Regions from separate parts of the Cernens ardua genome, predicted to be linked through region 2. Evidence: riboswitches for the same ligand, from Rfam matches in the RefSeq annotation. Region 2 holds a riboswitch; the other holds the start of a gene.
What was found. Region 2 has a riboswitch for cobalamin ahead of LMG33818_RS01100 (AAA family ATPase). Riboswitches for the same ligand answer to the same signal wherever they lie in the genome.
Positions count from the first base shown of each region.

Region 1: another riboswitch for cobalamin. It lies ahead of LMG33818_RS08360 (HoxN/HupN/NixA family nickel/cobalt transporter); the one in region 2 lies ahead of LMG33818_RS01100 (AAA family ATPase).

Region 1 is NZ_JBPCZH010000004.1:61,526-70,460, forward strand. It holds gene hemW (radical SAM family heme chaperone HemW) at 1-406, opposite strand, end outside; gene rdgB (RdgB/HAM1 family non-canonical purine NTP pyrophosphatase) at 406-1,005, opposite strand; cobalamin riboswitch at 1,212-1,448, shown strand; gene LMG33818_RS08360 (HoxN/HupN/NixA family nickel/cobalt transporter) at 1,595-2,596, shown strand; gene LMG33818_RS08365 (P-loop nucleotide/nucleoside kinase family protein) at 2,731-3,897, opposite strand; gene hemL (glutamate-1-semialdehyde 2,1-aminomutase) at 4,046-5,329, opposite strand; gene thiE (thiamine phosphate synthase) at 5,430-6,074, opposite strand; gene thiD (bifunctional hydroxymethylpyrimidine kinase/phosphomethylpyrimidine kinase) at 6,076-6,876, opposite strand; gene LMG33818_RS08385 (CopD family protein) at 6,887-7,318, opposite strand; gene erpA (iron-sulfur cluster insertion protein ErpA) at 7,742-8,095, shown strand; gene LMG33818_RS08395 (MFS transporter) at 8,137-8,935, opposite strand, start outside.
Region 2 is NZ_JBPCZH010000001.1:210,610-219,544, reverse strand. It holds gene cobO (cob(I)yrinic acid a,c-diamide adenosyltransferase) at 1-386, opposite strand, end outside; gene LMG33818_RS01100 (AAA family ATPase) at 547-2,895, opposite strand; cobalamin riboswitch at 3,109-3,378, opposite strand; gene cobT (nicotinate-nucleotide--dimethylbenzimidazole phosphoribosyltransferase) at 3,591-4,805, shown strand; gene cobS (adenosylcobinamide-GDP ribazoletransferase) at 4,802-5,599, shown strand; gene cobU (bifunctional adenosylcobinamide kinase/adenosylcobinamide-phosphate guanylyltransferase) at 5,727-6,254, shown strand; gene LMG33818_RS01080 (histidine phosphatase family protein) at 6,244-6,975, shown strand; gene cbiB (adenosylcobinamide-phosphate synthase CbiB) at 6,969-7,916, shown strand; gene bluB (5,6-dimethylbenzimidazole synthase) at 8,158-8,817, shown strand.

The DNA.
Region 1 (8,935 bases), on a different contig from region 2:
GGCGATCATTGAAGCTCTGAATACCCAATGAGAGCCGGTTGATTCCTGCCTTTCTGAAACCTTCAAATCGTTTCTGTTCAAAAGTCCCCGGATTTGCCTCCAGGGTAATTTCAATATCCTCAGCGAAAGGCAGACGTTCTTCTATTGCAGGCAACAATCGCTGGTATGCTGATTCCGAGAGGAGGCTGGGCGTCCCCCCGCCGATGAAAATACTGGTGAGTGGACGAACAGCAACATGCGCCAAATCCTGCTCAAGATCCTGAATCAGAGCGGATATATAAGCTTCTTCCGGAACAGCCTCATGACCAATGCCATGCGAATTGAAATCACAATAGGGGCACTTGCGGACACACCACGGCACGTGAATGTATAAAGAAAGCGGTGGCAAGTTACCCTCGTAATTCATCAGGCATCCTTCAGTGCTTCAACGAGTGCAGCTACCGCGCGGCCTCTGTGGCTCAACCTGTTTTTTTCGCTGGCGGGAAGTTCAGCGGCGCTTACACCCTGTTCAGGAATCCAAAACAGGGGATCATAGCCAAAGCCACCTTCTCCCCTGGGATGGGACAGAATATCACCGCGCCATTCACGCTGAATAACCAATGGGGAAGGATCTTCTGCATGACGCAGATAAACCAATGCACACCAGTATTTCGCTTGACGCTTCCCTTCCGGTATATCGGCCAATGCCGCCAATAATTTAGCATTGTTGGCTTCATCGTCAGAAGGCTCGCCTGCATAGCGCGCAGAGTAGATACCCGGCTCGCCATTCAAGGCGTCTACAACCAACCCCGAATCATCCGCCAATGCAGGTAAGCCACTGGCACGGGCAGCAGCGCGCGCCTTGATTAGCGCGTTTTCAACGAAGGTTAATCCCGTCTCTTCAACATCAGAAACCCCATGATCCGCTTGTGAGGAAAGATGGTAACCAAGGGGAGACAATAGCTCGTTAAATTCATTCAGTTTGCCGGCATTACCACTGGCAAGCACCCATTCGCGTATCGCCATCCAAATTCTTCCTTAAAACCTGAGTATCCATTCAAAAAGCGCTGCCTGGACTCTGAACAGCCTCGAATGTACTTACAAGAAGTACTTATAAGAAGTGAACAAAAGCACTAAAAGTCACTATTTTACGGGGAGGTCAAATAAACATCACTGGTTCATTTCATTTTTTAGGTAAATAGTACACTTTTCATGCGATCAGAAGGGCAACGTGATACATTCACTTTGATGGTTCCCCCCTCGGGATTAAAAGGGAATGGAGTACGTGGCTTTCTGTGAATATAACGGCATATAAAGCACTTCACAGCCACAAGTCTTCAGCTGCCCCCGCAACTGTATACAACTCTGAATGATTCAAATACCACTGATGCCTCTGAATCGGGAAGGTGAATCTGCTTGCTCAGCCAAGCGTTGTAAGCCAGGAGACCTGCCATTACGGCGTCATTACAGAAACATCGGGCGGGGTGATCCGATGGGCACGCGTTGCTTCTGTCATGACATTTTGACGCCCTGATACAGAGACCCAACCATGCTAAAAGCCTTACAAGCGTTATGTCACGAAAAGAGTGACCACTTCAAACAACGATTGATCACAATGAGCACTCTGCTCATTATCATGAATGCCGGTGCCTGGCTATGGGCCTTCATTGCCTTCTGGGACAAACCCGGACTACTGGGTATCGCCCTACTGATTTATAGCCTGGGATTACGCCATGCGGTCGATGCGGACCATATCGCAGCGATAGACAATGTCACTCGAAAACTGATGCAGACGGATCAACGCCCTGTTTCGGTGGGCTTCTTTTTTGCCATGGGGCATTCAACCGTAGTCATCATTGCAGCCGCATGTGTAGCGTTGGCCGCTTCGACCTTTAACTCCATGGAAGCCGCCAGTTCTATCACAGGTATTATCAGTACCAGCGTATCTGCCACCTTCCTATTGATAATTGCGGCCATGAATATCGCGATTTTTATCTCGATCTACCGCAATTACAAACGCATTAGAGCAGGAGGCACTTATGTACAGGAAGACATGGATATCCTGCTGAATAATCGCGGTATTCTGTCACGGCTGTTCAAACCCTTGTTCCGATTTGTCAGTAAAAGCTGGCACATGTACCCCTTGGGCTTTCTATTTGGCCTCGGATTCGATACTGCGACTGAGGTAGCCATGTTCGGTGTTTCCGGCGCACAGGCGGCCAAAGGAGTACCCTTTGAATCGATCATAGTTTTCCCCTTTCTGTTTGCTGCGGGCATGTCTCTCGTCGATACAGTCGATGGGGTCATGATGTTGGGAGCCTATAATTGGGCCTTCGTGAAGCCGATTAGAAAGCTTTACTACAATATGTCCATCACCGCTGTGTCCATTATTGTTGCTGTGTTCATCGGTGGAATCGAAGCACTGGGATTGATTGGCAATCAGCTGAATCTGGAAGGCTGGTTCTGGGAGGGTTTGAATTTTCTGAATGATAATTTCAATGATATTGGCTTCAGCATCATAGGTTTGTTCATTATTGCCTGGGTAGCTTCGTTCGTTATCTACAAAATAAAGAGGTTGGATGACGTGGAAGTGAGGATGCCAAGTGACCACCATTAGCAATATGCCTATTGTACGTCGCCGCAAATCATCAAACTGATGTATATCAGCTGCGCAATCAAAAACGCCGTGACTTGTTCAGCCACGGCGTTTTATTTTCTAATTCCGAGAAAAAATGGGATATAAAACGAAGATCAGAATTGATTATTGCTGATTCGTAAGTGTTCCCGAATCATACCCACCAGCGTCTCGTTGGCCTGATCTTCACTGGTATCCAGCTGAATCAGGTGAATTTTTTCATCTGCTTCGAATGGCTCAAAATCATTCAGTTGCGCGTGGAGAATAGCCAATGCGTGGGAAGTATCCTGGTCTTGCTTCTGCGAACGCCGTTCGATACGCTCTTCAAGTGTTTCACGATCCGCCATGAAGTGAACCATGGCGACCGCTAGCCCCCTATATTGCGCCTGATCCCTTAATTGAGATCGCTGGGAGCGCTTGAGGCATGTTGCATCGATATAGACAGGATAACTGGCTTCCAATAAGGCACCAGTAATTCGGGCCATATGCTGATAGGTTAGCTCAGTCATTTCATCCGAATGAAGTTCAAGCTCTGGTAATCCCTGAGCCTTACGCTGTTCCATCAAACGACGACGTTCTACATTGGAACGAACGCGAATACCCGCCAATTCACGCATGGCCGATCGTGTAAAACGGCTTTTCCCACTACCGATAACGCCCACACCCAGTAATAAATACGGAATGCGAAATTCATAAATGTAAATGATAGCTTCAATGAATTGCTGCAATGCCTGCGGGTCGTCCGCTGCTGCTTCGGCACGCAATAGGGCATAGTAGACCGCCGCATAATCAAAGAGGCGCATCATGCCAAAATCGCCGCATCCTTCCAGATAACGGTCAACGACCTCATTGGCATGAGACAAGCTGTCCAGAATCAGAATATCGCAACAAATAGACACCAATTCGAGGCATATATCGCCCTCTTCTACATCTCCCACAGGGATGCAGAAACCCTGTTGACACCGTTTTTCGAGTGTCGGCGCCATCCGTGCAAAGGCTTCCTCAGCATAGAAAGAGATTTGATCCAGTTCATCCAGATGAGGCTGCGCATTGGGATGAGCGCGCAACCGATTGATGACGGCAACCATCGCCTGATCAAGACGTTGATAGGAAGATAGACCTTCCGATTGAACCGGGGTAGAACGACGCGTCAGCATGACATCAGCAATGTGATGACAAAGGTCGATCATACCTGCCTGATCAAAGGTATCGGCATTTTTCAGCGTCTCTTCGTCAATCACACCATGACGGTAGAAAGACTGAAACAATGCGTTGCGTGACATCTGTGACACAGTGAGCTCCTGTAGAGTACGGCCTGACAAGGGCCCAGCGTTACTCTTCATGCTTTCCTTGTTTATCCGGTATTCGTCGTATAAGCGCCTGGCAAAGGAAGTTAACGCTTTATTCGAACCGGTTTATAACCTGAAACCATTATTTCAGTTGTGCAAACGCCTTTTTGGCCGCATCCAGTGTGGCTTGAATATGCTGCTCTTCATGGGCACTGGACATAAAGCCGGCTTCGTAGTTTGACGGTGCCAGATAAATGCCCTGATCCAACATGGAGGTGAAGAATCGATGGAACATATTCATGTCACAGGCAGTCGCTTCAGAGAAGTTGGTGACATCCTTTTGATCCGTAAAGAACAGACCGAACATCCCCCCTGCCTGATGTGTCAGGAAAGGGATTCCCGCGTCATCAGCCAATGTTTGAAGCCCTTCTGTCAGCGTTTTCACACGTGCTGAAAGGGACTCATGAAAGCCGGGTTCACGAATCTTGTTCAGCAAGGTGATGCCGGCTGCCATGGCCAAGGGGTTACCGGCAAGCGTACCGGCCTGATAAACCGGACCAAGGGGTGAAATCTGACTCATGATTTCACGCTTGCCACCAAAGGCACCCACGGGCATTCCACCACCAACAATCTTACCCAAACAGGTCAGATCGGGAGTGATACCATAATGGGCCTGAGCGCCACCCAACGCGACGCGGAAGCCTGTCATGACCTCATCAAAAATCAGAACAGCACCACTTTGATCACAGACTTCGCGCAAGGTTTCAAGAAAACCGGGCTGAGGAGGAATACAGTTCATATTCCCTGCCACGGGTTCAACAATGATACAGGCGATTTCATCGCCAATATTGGCGAAAAGATCACGCACGGCTTCACTGTCATTGTAGGGAAGCGTCAGTGTCAGTTCTGCCAGACCCTCCGGCACACCCGGAGAGCTGGGCTCACCCTGCGTTAGCGCACCTGATCCTGCTTTCACTAACAATGAATCCACGTGGCCATGATAATTCCCTTCAAATTTGAGAATCTTGTCTCGACCGGTATAGCCACGAGCCAGTCGAATGGCCGACATGGTCGCTTCAGTCCCGGAATTGACCATACGCACCATATCAATCGAGGGCATGATGTCGCATACCAGATCAGCCATGGTCGTTTCAATCGCGGTTGGGGTACCAAAAGAAAGCCCTTCTTCCAGCCGTCCGCTAACGGCTTTCAAGACATCAGGATCAGCATGTCCGGTAATCATGGGGCCCCAGGAACCGACATAATCAATGTATTGTTTACCTTCAACATCATACAAATAGGGGCCCTTGGCACGTTCAATGAACACAGGAGCACGGTCAATACCCTTGAAGGCACGTACAGGGGAATTAACACCACCGGGAATATGCTGTTGAGCGAGGTCAAACAATTGCTGGGAAGTTGTCATGATCAGGTCCTGATATATCCGGAATGACTTGAACTATCTATAGCACGATAAAAATTAGCGGCAACACTAAGCCGATAGCGAACGCTTGGCAAGCCACAGACTAGCCTTTCATCGCTTTTTTAAGGGATAAAACGGCTTGTTCAGGGTCATCTGTTGCAAAAATGGCATGTACAACCGCAAGCAGATCAGCACCCGATGCCACCAACTGATACGCATTGGAAGCCTCTATCCCACCGATAGCTACAATGGGAGAGCCGAGGTATTTCGCCTTTTCCAATAACGAAAGAGGCGCCTGACGTGCATTCGGTTTTGTTTGAGAAGGGAAGAAACGCCCAAAGGCCAGGTAGCTGGCACCTTCGTCGAGAGCTTCCTGAGCCAACGCTATACTGTCATGACACGTCGCCCCAATGATGGCGTGTTTCCCAAGTATTTGTCGGGCTCGGCGAATGGAGCCATCTTCCTGCCCCAGGTGGACGCCTACACCAAGCTTTTCAGCCAATGACAGGTCATCATTAATGACAAGAGGGACCTGATATTCACTACAAAGCGCTTTCAGCAGTTTGGCCTGACGCAAGCGTTTAACTGGATCTTCCGATTTATCACGATACTGCAGGAGAGCCAATCCTGCTTTCAATGCAGAAGAAACCCGCTGAAAAAGAGTGTGGTCATCCGGCATCAGGTGCGCATCGGTAATGCCATAGATACCGGTTTTCCAATTTGCGGAATCGGGAGTTGAAAACGACATATCAATCCGGATAAAGGCGATGAGGCATAAGCTGCCCATGACCGAGTTCATAAGCACTATTCAGCGCTAGCCATGTGCTGCTTTGCGCCAATTCGCATGCACGTTCGAGAGGCGTTCCTTGCGCCAATTCCAGCGCCAAACGAGACGTCAATGTACATCCGGATCCATGATAGTGCCAGGAAAGCCGCGGCCATTGCCACCGCACAGGCGCATGGTCAGCACGATAGAGGCTGTGCTCCACCACTTCGCTCACATGTTCTCCATCCAAGGGATCTGTACCCGTCAGTAAAACCGAACAACCACGGTCATAGATACTACGCGCCCGATCGTTATCAGTGGACTCTTCGGGCACCAGACGGCTGAGTTCCAACCGATTGGGCGTAATGATCGTCGCCAACGGCAGAAGCAGTGAACGAAAAGCCGCCATCAATTCAGCCGAGGAGAGCTCTGCACCACCCCCCGCTTTAAGGACAGGGTCAATCGCTACGGGTATCGAGGGATGCTCGGCAATCAAGGTCGCGATAGCCTCCATGCTCTCGATACTGGAGACCAATCCGATCTTGAAAGCATCAGGAGTAATATCGGCCATGGCGCATTGGGCAGCTGCCCGGATATAGTCAGCAGATACCGGCTCGACCCGAGCCACATTAGACGTATCCTGAACGGTTAGGGCTGTAGGTACCGTCAATGCCCAACCGCCGGCAGCACGTATAGCTTCCATGTCAGCCCCTGTGCCGGCACCATTGGTCGGATCAACACCAGCAAAGACCATAACAACAGGGGGACGAGTATGTGTGGTCATTAGTCTACAGTCAGAAAGGTTTTACAATACTTAGAACAATGATCACCCCGATAATGACTGGAGGAATCATGCTGAATACCTTGTAGAAGAAACGTGGCTTACCTTTGTTGGTACGCAGTTTACGCATGAAAGCCAGACACATGTGGTGGTATCCCACCAGAAGCAGCACCAGAACAATCTTGACCCAGAACCAGGCAGTCCCTAGAACATAATGGTACGTAGGAAAAATCAGCAAGACCCCGAATACCAGAGTTGCGATCATCCCCGGATTCATGATCACTCTGTAAAGCTTGCGTTCCATCACCTCGAAACGTCGTGCTCCCTGTTCATCATTCTGCCGCAGGGTGAATGCGTGATATTTGAATAAACGGGGCAGGTAGAACAATCCTGCAAACCACATCATGATTGAAATCAAGTGAAATGCTAATAGCCAAGCAAACATGTTAGCTCCCCTATATCGTTAATTATATTTTGATCGCTGGTCAGTATCTTTTGCCAGTGTTGTTATCCATCAAGCAGGTACAAGGAAGAATGGTCAGTTCATCATTGTGGGCCAACACTCACAACACCTCGATGACTCGAATAAAGCAGCCAAGTCAATTGCCGATACCCAAATAAGATTTGTCATAATGCAGGGATTATAAAGCACGATAAGTGGGTTCGAACACGTCAGCCAACGGAAACGAGTAAAAAACGGGGCAAAAAAACGATGTTAGCCTCATTTTCATGCTCGTGCCTTCGTTAAGTGACTCGGGATGATGATACACTATTGCCAATATAGGTCATCTTCAGGAATATATCCTGATAACCGTGAAGTGATCATTCTACGTTATTGCCCTTGGCAATCGTCAGAGGAGTAAATCTTATGAGTGGTGCCGAATCTTTCGTGCCAAGCCCTCTGTTTCTTACCGAAAAGGCAGCGGCGCGCATACGCACGCTGGCGGAAGCCGAAAACAATCCTGAACTCAAACTTAGAGTGTATGTCACCGGCGGCGGGTGCTCCGGTTTCCAATATGGTTTCGATTTCAGTGAAAATATGGAAGACGACGACACCATTGTCGAGAAGGACGGTGTCTCCATGCTGATTGATCCGCTGAGTTATCAATATCTCGTAGGCTCAACGGTTGATTATGAAGAAGGGCTGGCAGGCGCTCGTTTCCTTGTTCACAATCCAAATGCGACCACCACATGCGGTTGCGGTGCATCCTTCGGTATTTGATCATACGATGCAGAGGTTATTTTAACACTCTATAGCCTCTGTCATACGTTCATCCTCCAACGCTTCAGTACAAAGAGTGCCAATAACGCGGTAACAAAGTCACAACTGATCGTCAAAATAAACACCGGTATCCAACTATGCTGGGTACTATACAAGGTAGCAGCCAGCGGACCGCCTAAAATGGAACCGATACCTTGCGCTATATAGAGGAAGCCATAATTGGTGGCCGCATGTCGGGTACCAAAAACATCCGTAAGTAGTGACGGAAACAGTGAAAAAATTTCTCCCCATCCCAGAAACACCACGCCTGACATCAGTACAAAAATAACCGGATGGTGTATCAGGACCAGCCAAAGAGTCATAGCGACTCCTTCCATACCAAAGGCCAATGCCATGGTATTTTCACGCCCGATATGATCTGAAATCCAGCCAAACAATGGGCGAGTGGCGCCATTGCAAAGACGATCCAGCGTCAACGCCAGAGGGATTGCCGACATCCCGAAGAGCGTGATCGATGCAATGCCAAAATCATGAGCAAACGTTGCCAATTGTGACGTTACCATGAGCCCTGAGGTTGCCATCAGGGTGAACATGATAAACATGAGCCAAAACAAAGGGGTAGCCAGCATTTGGCGGGGTGTAAATTGCCTTTCGGCTTCCAGTCCATCCTCGGATAATTCCTTCTCCTCCCTATACGGCTTCGTTTCTTTATGAATTACTTTCGCGGTCTTAATGCCATAACGTTTTGCACTATATCCAGCCCCAGGTATCCCAATAGCTGTCACATCAGGAACTCTCAAAAATTGAGCCAGTACAATACCGATGACAGCCATGATGGCA
Region 2 (8,935 bases):
TCCGACAACAGTTTTTCTGCGATGGCCCACGCCTCACGAGCTGCGGTACGGTCCTTGACTTTGTCCTGTGTTTCCCAGCTAAAGCCATGGCCCATCACATGGAAATCCACGCGAGGGTGTTCGGCGAAAAAAAGATGTTCACCTGTCTCTCGGCGCCCTTTGATAAATTGAATAATGCCAGCGCGCTGACCATGACCCAGCGTTCTTGCCAATGTGCCGAAAGCAGAGCTGCTTTTGCCCTTGCCATTACCTTTCAACAGAATCAGTACCCCACGTTCTTGCTGGGCATGGGCAATACGCTCATCGACGACACGCTTTTTAGCCTGCATACGCCGCTGGTAGCGTTCATCTTCTGCTGCCGATCCGGTTTTAATGGCAGCCTCCATAGGCGAATCAATCGTCGTCATGGTCATATTCCTATTAGAAAAAGGAGGGAATGCCCGAGGCATCCGTGCCAGCTAGCAAGGGAGGTGTCTCCCTGAGTAGCGCAGGCGTCACACTCCTATGTATCCAGTACGGCAGTGGATGTCAGCCGTGCCGTGTTGCCTAGTACGTGTTGCATCGTACGTGTTGCATCGTACCGTGGCTTGATGTCATGAATTGCTCCAGTGGGCAACAACGTGCCCCCAATTGCGTAGCCCACCTATTGGCTCTTCCCAGTCGAACCCTGCCTCGCTCAGTGTCAATAATGTCCAGTGTGGCAGGCCATGGGGGGGCATCGGGAGCACTGGCTGCACGCCCATCGGTAATCAGCCAGCTGTGGCTCTCTAACCCTTTACATTGTTGTTGCCGTTGATGAAGAAACCGGCGTCCCAATTGCAAGGCCTCTGCCAATGGGGTACCCCCGCCCACTCTTTGTTGTTTCAGGTAGGCACGCAATTCTGCAGGCACACGCCGTGCACGGCATATCCAACGACATCCCCCTCTACCAAACACCAAAAGGGCAAATTGATGGCCCAAACGCCTTGATTCATCAGCGATACGCAATACTGCCTGTGCTGCAAGATCAATGGCTGAACGGCTCAGGGTTGAAGCAGAAATATCCAACATCACTAGCGTCATAAAGGGCATTCTCAAAGGTTGGTTTCGATACGAAAAACGGTCGATAGATATATCGGACGCTGACGCATTTTCTTTAGCCCTATTTGCCTGAAAAGTGTGATTTCGGCGATCACTCAACGTGGCAAACCAGTCAATCTGCATTGCCTGTACTGCTTTAATGGTTGATTCGATACGGCGTTTTGCCTTGCCTGCCCCCTGAGGACGCAATGAAAGGGAAGAAAACCTCATGGCAGACAAGGATTGTCCATTACGCTGATTTATAAGCCCGTCTTTATTTGGCTGGAAATTACGCAGGTGAATGACACCGGCCGGAGTAGGTGAATTATCAGTATTCACGCCTGTTGGTGAATGTTGTGAGCGGGTGTCGGCAGTCAAATGAGCGCCTTCACCCTGTTGTCCATATTCAGAACCAGTAGAGGATGAAGAAGGCAATGAGGCGTCCCCATCATGTGTAGGCTGCTGTAGGGTACTATCAGCATGCGCTGGTGGCCGTGATGGTTGAGAATTTACCGTTTGGTCGGTATCAATAGTGTGTTGTGAAGTATCAGCGTATGTTGTGCGCTGATTTCTTCCATCTACTGCCGTTCTGGGTGATATAGCTCTGGATGTTGTCGCTTCAGATAGAGATGAATGTGTCTGCGAGCGCTTTTCTCGTAAATCCCTGCCTTGTTGAGTCCTTCTGTATGAAGAAGAGAGCAACGAACTTTGCGTTTTGGAGGGCGTATTTTCATGCCCTTGGCGCGTGTCAGTCTCTGTAGAAGTCGTTGCAGACATCCTGTGCGCATCATTTTGATCAGCGCTGCTCGCATGAGACTCTGTCGATAAGGCATCGTGTTTTGAACCCGTGGCCGATTCTTCACGACCAGATGAATGTCGCTCTCTATGTTGACCATCACTGGAAGGAGAGGAGGGCGGAAGACGACCAGCACGATGCCCAAGCACCAGAGGCTCTACGGCATCGACATCCGCGAGGGTGACTTCATTTTGTTCGTCAAAAGCGGCATGCGCCAATGCCGCTCGGCGCCAGGCAATATCCGCACGAATGCCTTCCACGCCAGCATTCATGGCACGACGTGCAATCTCCCGTTGCAATGTTTTGTTGATTGTCAGCGTGGGCACGCGATCAAGTGCCCTGGAGATGCGTTCTTTCAATTGACGTGTGCTTGGCTGATGGCGGGCGATAAAGCCTTCGGGATCCTGATCGAAATCCATACGCTGCTGAACGATATCCAGCCGTTCATCAATGGATATGTGGCTCTCAAGCGTGACGGAAAGGCCAAAGCGGTCACTCAACTGTGGTCGCAGCTCACCCTCGTCCGGATTCATTGTACCGATCAGAACAAAGCGGGCAGCGTGTTCATGACTTATCCCCTCACGCTCAACACGGTTCACGCCATGCGCCGCTACATCGAGCAATAAATCGACCAGGGTATCGTCTAGAAGGTTCACTTCGTCGATATAAAGTACGCCTTCATGGGCTTTGTGAAAAAGGCCGGGGGTGAAGGCGACTTTCTGATGTTTTAGAACCTGTTGAAGATCAATGGAGCCTGTCAGGCGGTCAACCGTTGTACCAAGGGGGAGTTCAACAAATGCGGGGCTATCCCCGGAGACGGATGCATCAGGAAGAAGATCAGCCAAACCACGAGAAAGCGTCGTTTTGGCGATCCCTCGGGGGCCCTGTATCAACACGCCCCCCAGGCGTGGATCAATCGTTGCCAGGATCAGGGCCTGTTTCAAAAGTCGCTGCCCAACAACGGCCACAAAGGGATAACGCATAGCCGAAGCAGATACGGAACGGACGCCATCTGGCGAGGACGTAGGAAGCTGGCTCATGGGGTTGATCACCACCACCTTGATAAATTAGTCAAGGCAGAGCCAGATACAACGCAGACAGGTCAACCTCGGGTAGCATCGCGGATGTTTGCAGGCGCACCCCAACGCACGTCGATGTATGCCATGCTTTACGCTAAATGCGTCCGGCAGGGCAGGAATCGACGAATATTCCAAGGCAACATGTGTGCATCACGCATCGGCCCGTGCGTTGACACATAAATTCGGATCAGGGCCGGTCTCCGGACTTACGAGGCGGGTCAAGCCCAGCTCAACACCCCTTCCCATGTGCATTAGCGAAGTCGATCCTGGTGTATCCACCAGAAAGGGTAAAACCAGATCGCACAATGCGTCACAGTGGTTTAGTGTTGCGCACTCGATTACCGTTGCGGGGACAGTAGTGAATTTTCATCACTTTCCCGATTATCCCTCAGCCGTACATGCCAATGAACACGAGGTGAGGGCACCCTGAAGCTAAAGGAGTATCGTAGGGGGAATGAAAGAGTGGCGTCAATCCTGCTTATGCAAAAAGTCCGATTGCTATTATTCGTCAACATGAGGATCATAGCGTTCCTGAAGGTTCCTGTTGTCAAACATTGTATTCATGTTCCCGACATTTCAGACGTTATCCTTCTAGGCATCGGCCATTTTCCCCAAGTTCTGGTTGCATCTTCCACACTACTCGGTGAGTTTTCAGCATGTCGTCCAATACCTCTATACATGAACATCTTAAAAAAACGCCCGATGAGGTACACGGATGTTCTGCTGAAAGAACAGGCAAGGGAGTAAAAGGCCGGATTGAACACCGCGTGCTTCCCCTGGCAACCCTTGTCCCGGAGAAAGAGCGCGCCCAAATTTGGCATATTATTGATCACAAGACCAAGCCCCCCGGTGCATTGGGCGTTCTTGAGCCTTTGGCCGCTCTGTTGGTCTCATGCGCTTTTGCCAGAGCACACGCGGTCAATGCAAAATCAACGGAAGAAGCCACAATCCAGACCCGTCCAGCCGGTAATTTTCTCAATGCGCCACAAGTACTTATATTTGGTGGAGATCATGGTATCGCGGCAGAGGGTGTTTCGATTGCATCCAGTGAAGTGACAGCTCAGATGGTTGAAACCATTGTTTCTGGCGGTGCGTCTGTCAGTGTTTGCGCAGCACAGGCAGATATCCCTCTAGAGGTTGTCGACTGCGGAATCCTTCATATCGGAACAATAAGTGAATCGACTGGTAAACAGCTGATCGACTGTCGACTTGGGAATATCACCGGAGCGATTCATCGTGACGATGCGATGTCATTAGAGCAGGCGTGTCAAGGATTGGAAAACGGACGTTCACTGGCTCATAGACGCTGTCTGGCAGGAATGGACCTACTCTGTGTCGGTGAAATCGGCATCGGCAACACATCTGCCGCGGCAGCGCTTATGGCAGAGTTGACAGGGCTGGATATCGGGCAGTGTGTCGGCCGCGGCACGGGAGTCTCTGAGGCTGCTTTACAATACAAGAAGCAATTGTTGGAAGCCGCTCTGGCGCGTATAGGGTCAAGCCGAGAGCAACATCCGTTGAAAATTGCCGCACATATCGGGGGCTTTGAACTGGTGACAATGGCAGGCGCCATGATCGGCGCCGCTGAGCATCAGGTGCCTATTGTCATCGATGGCTTCGTCTCATCCGTATGTGCCTTGTTGGCATGTACGCTTGTGCCCGAGGTCCGCGATTATCTGATTTTCAGTCATCAAAGTGATGAGCAGGGGCATGCTCTGTTACTTGAATGGCTTAAGGCACGCCCCTTGATGACCCTTGGACTACGTATAGGTGAAGGGACGGGCGCTGTACTGGCGGTCCCTCTGTTGCGCTCTTCTCTGGCCTGTTACAACGATATGGCCAGTTTTACACAGGCAGGCATTTCACTATGAATTCTCACCACTGGACAAGTGAACTGAAAGACCAATGGCGGCTGTTTTTATTGGCGGTATCATTTCTAACACGCCTGAAAGTACCCGCGCAGTCGCCATCCCACGATGAATTGCAATCATGCCGCCGCTACTTTCCTTTGGCAGGCGCCTTGATCGGTGTATTACTGGCCCTGTTTTTTAGCGTTTGTAGCTGGATTTTTCCCCTCTTCCTAAGCATTTCGTTGACGCTTGCCCTGGGGATCATTCTGACCGGTGGTTTCCACGAAGATGGGCTTGCTGACACCATGGATGGCATTGGTGGTGGCTTTACCATCGAAAAGCGTCTGGAAATCATGAAAGATTCACGGCTGGGCAGCTATGGCGGCCTTGCCATTAGCGCCAGCCTACTCATCCGTTTTTGTGCACTGCTTGCACTGACGGACTTCGTAGATGGCGTTCAAATCGGTTTGATTGCGGCCGGTGCAATGAGTCGCTTTGCTGCGCCTCTGATGCAGGCATTGCTTCCCTATGCACGAATAGATGACAGTAAAATGCAGGCGTTCAAGGATAAACCGGCTGCCAGGGATATTCTGATTTTTACCCTGACTGCTGTTGTCATTGCCATTGCTGCCTCCGGCCCGGGGGCAGGTATTTTGTGTCTGATAGGAACGCTGGTCACCGTGATTTATCTGCGCCGTTGGTTTTTACAACGGTTGGGAGGGTATACCGGTGATACGTTAGGAGCGACTCAACAACTCACTGAAATAATCTGTTATTTGATGATTTATGTCTGGTTTCAGTTATACGCCACCTGAATGGGTTAGACTTGTCCACCAAACAGGTCAGATCCATCTTACGGCTAAATAATACAGCCCGATAAAATAATGCGATGAATATCAGCCCAGCCGAGCCATCGGCTGGCGAGAGGGAATGTACGTCTTTATGTTTGAGCTGGTTTTGGGCGGTGCACGCTCGGGAAAAAGCCGTCATGCGGAGTCACTTGCTCATGAAAGTGGATTGGAGCTGCACTACATTGCCACAGCTGAGGCCTGGGACGATGAAATGAAAGCCCGTATTGAACGTCACCAACAGCAACGTAGCGCAGAATGGCATATTCATGAGTGCCCCTTGCTGTTGGCTGAAGCCATCGAAGCTCTGGATCATCCTGGCAAGCTGATTCTGGTGGACTGTCTAACGTTATGGTTAACCAATCAATTAATGGCCGACCCGGAAACAGTGGAAGACAAACGTGCGGCACTCCTCGACGTACTTAACAATGTAACCGGGCGCGTGGTACTGGTCAGTAATGAAGTCGGGCAGGGCGTCGTTCCCGACAATGCACTAAGCCGCCGATTTATTGATGAAGCAGGCTGGCTACATCAGGCCATTGCTCGGGACGCACAACGTGTTTGGTGGGTCGTTGCCGGGTTACCCCAATGCCTCAAGGGAGAGCCCACTTATGGTAGATAATGTCCAGCCTCAGATTGATAACACTAATAGCACAGCGGTGAATATTGATAGAAAATCTTCAGATTCCCCCCATGTGCAACAGATTCTATGCTTGCGTCATGGGGCATGTGAAAGAGGGGATATATTGAGGGGGCGTACGAATGTCCCCTTGAGTGATACAGGTCGCCGTCAAATAGCATTGCGCGCAGAAACCCTTACACCGCCTGAGCTCATTTTTACTTCACCTTTGCAACGTTGTCAGAGCAGTGCTCAAGCCTTATCCGAACAATGGAACGTTCCCATGATCGTTTTGGATGATTTGGCAGAAATGGATTTTGGTGAATGGGACGGTAAACCCATCGCGTCCATACATGAAACAGCGCCGAATGCCTTGGCAGCCTTTTGGGCAGATCCTGAAAATGCAATCCCCCCGCAGGGCGAGTCCCTGCATGATTTTCGTGAGCGTATTAACAGGGCTTGGACATCTATCACATCCCATCATGCTGAACGTATCCTCGTGATCACGCATGCGGGCGTCATCAAACTATGGATAGCAGAACAATTGGGCGTATTCCCACTACCCACAAGTTTCTTGCCCGCGTTGGCTTTGGATTACGCTCAAACCGCTTCTTTCAAAGTCTCTCATGATGCACGTTATAGCCCTGCGCAATGGACATCCCTGGAAGGTTTCGGTGCTCCCTTGGGGCACGCTCATGCATCTGCGAAACATGTACCATGCTAACACCGTTTTTCCCTGTGCTTGCCCTCTTGTTGGGCTGTGCGCTGGATGGCTTACTTGGTGAACCACGCCGATGCCACCCCATCGTCTTTTTCGGCCATATAGCCAATAAGGTTGAAAAGCATACCCATGGCCCTGATCGGCCCATCCTCCGAGGTATGTTTGCGTGGCTAATCTGCGTACTTCCATGGTTGGTATTGGCGGCGTTTGCACAACAGGCGTTACAGGATCATTGGTGGTTTGTCCCGGTTGGAGGTGTGACTGTTTATGCCTGTATAGGGTGGAAGAGCCTGGCTCAACATGGGTTACGGGTTGCAGAGCCATTGGAGCGGGGTGAGCGGCAGGCGGCAAAAGACGCTTTGCGCATGATTGTGAGTCGAGATGTCTCGGCGCTCGATGAAACCGGCATTGCCAATGCCGCTTCAGAATCCATGTTGGAAAACGGTGCTGATGCCATTTTTGCTGCGTTATTCTGGTTTGCCATACTGGGGTTGCCCGGGGTAGTACTGTACCGCGCATCGAATACTCTGGACGCCATGTGGGGCTATAAAAACGAGCGTTATCTTGGATTTGGCAAGTGGGCAGCCCGTGTTGATGATCTACTCAATTGGATTCCGGCACGCATAACAGTGCTGAGTTATGCCATGGCAAGTGGCAGTCTGATTCGCGCTCAAATGGCGCTAAGGTGCGCCTGGCAACAAGGGCGTCGCTGGAAAAGCCCCAATGCGGGCCCCGTGATGGCAGCAGGTGCCGCGGCCCTGGGGCTAACGCTGGGAGGGGTGGGTATTTATCATGGCATTCCACAAGACAGAGGCACATTAGGGGCAGGGCGGTCCGCCAGGGCAAGTGATATCAAGCGTGCCATTACACTTGTAAATCGGGCAGGGATTCTGTGGCTGATCCTGCTGGTGATTTTCATGGTGGCAATGCCAATTTTCAAATGAACGCAATGTCCATGCAATCTCGTTAATCCATGCATGAGAAAAATCAATCAGCGTCTGGCTCAATTCGGAATTACTATTCCCCTGATGACGAGCATGCATTCAAACAACTGTTGTGCCGCAAATATTTACCGAACACACACGCAATATACGCATGCAAGTGGTCAGCTTCGAATAATGTCGAAGGGCATGAATCAAGCAATATACAAAGTGAAAGCTAGAAATCAGGCTAAAGGCAGTGAATGTGGATCAGGCAGATAAACAGCAAAATTTTACTGACGAAGAACGCCGCGGTGTCTATAGAGCCATACATGAGCGGCGGGATACTCGTCATTTCGTGCCGGGCAAGGTAAATCCTGATGTACTGGTTCGAATTATCAATGCTGCTCATCATGCTCCCAGTGTCGGTTATATGCAGCCATGGCGTTTCATCCATATGACAGACCCGTCATACCGCGACTCGTTAATTGAATTGGTGAATGAAGAACGACTGAAAACAGCCGAAGCATTGGGAGAACGCGGCGAAACGTTCATGAAAATGAAAGTCGAGGGCATACGCGAGTGTTCAGATATCATTATTGTGGCATTACCGCATAAAAGGGAAGAATATGTTTTCGGCCGTCGTAGTATGCCTCACATGGATCTGGCCTCTGTCAGCTGCGCCATCCAGAACATGTGGCTTGCGGCGCGGGCGGAAGGGATCGGAATGGGGTGGGTCTCTATTTTTGATCCAGAAGCCCTGCGTAGATTGTTAGCTGCACCAGAAGGGGTAGAACCTATCGCTATACTCTGTATAGGGCATGTGGAGTGTTTTGATGATCGTCCATTACTGGAAATTCAGGGGTGGGATAAACGTCGCCGATTATCTGGTATCATGATGGAAAACAAGTGGCATAACGACTAACGAATCAATGCGTTGTAGTTGGCCGCAGGTTTATTCGAAATCTGCTGTGTACCTGGTGTAGACTACATTTACTGTAAACTTAAGTTATGTCACTCTTTATATTTATGTAAACAATGTG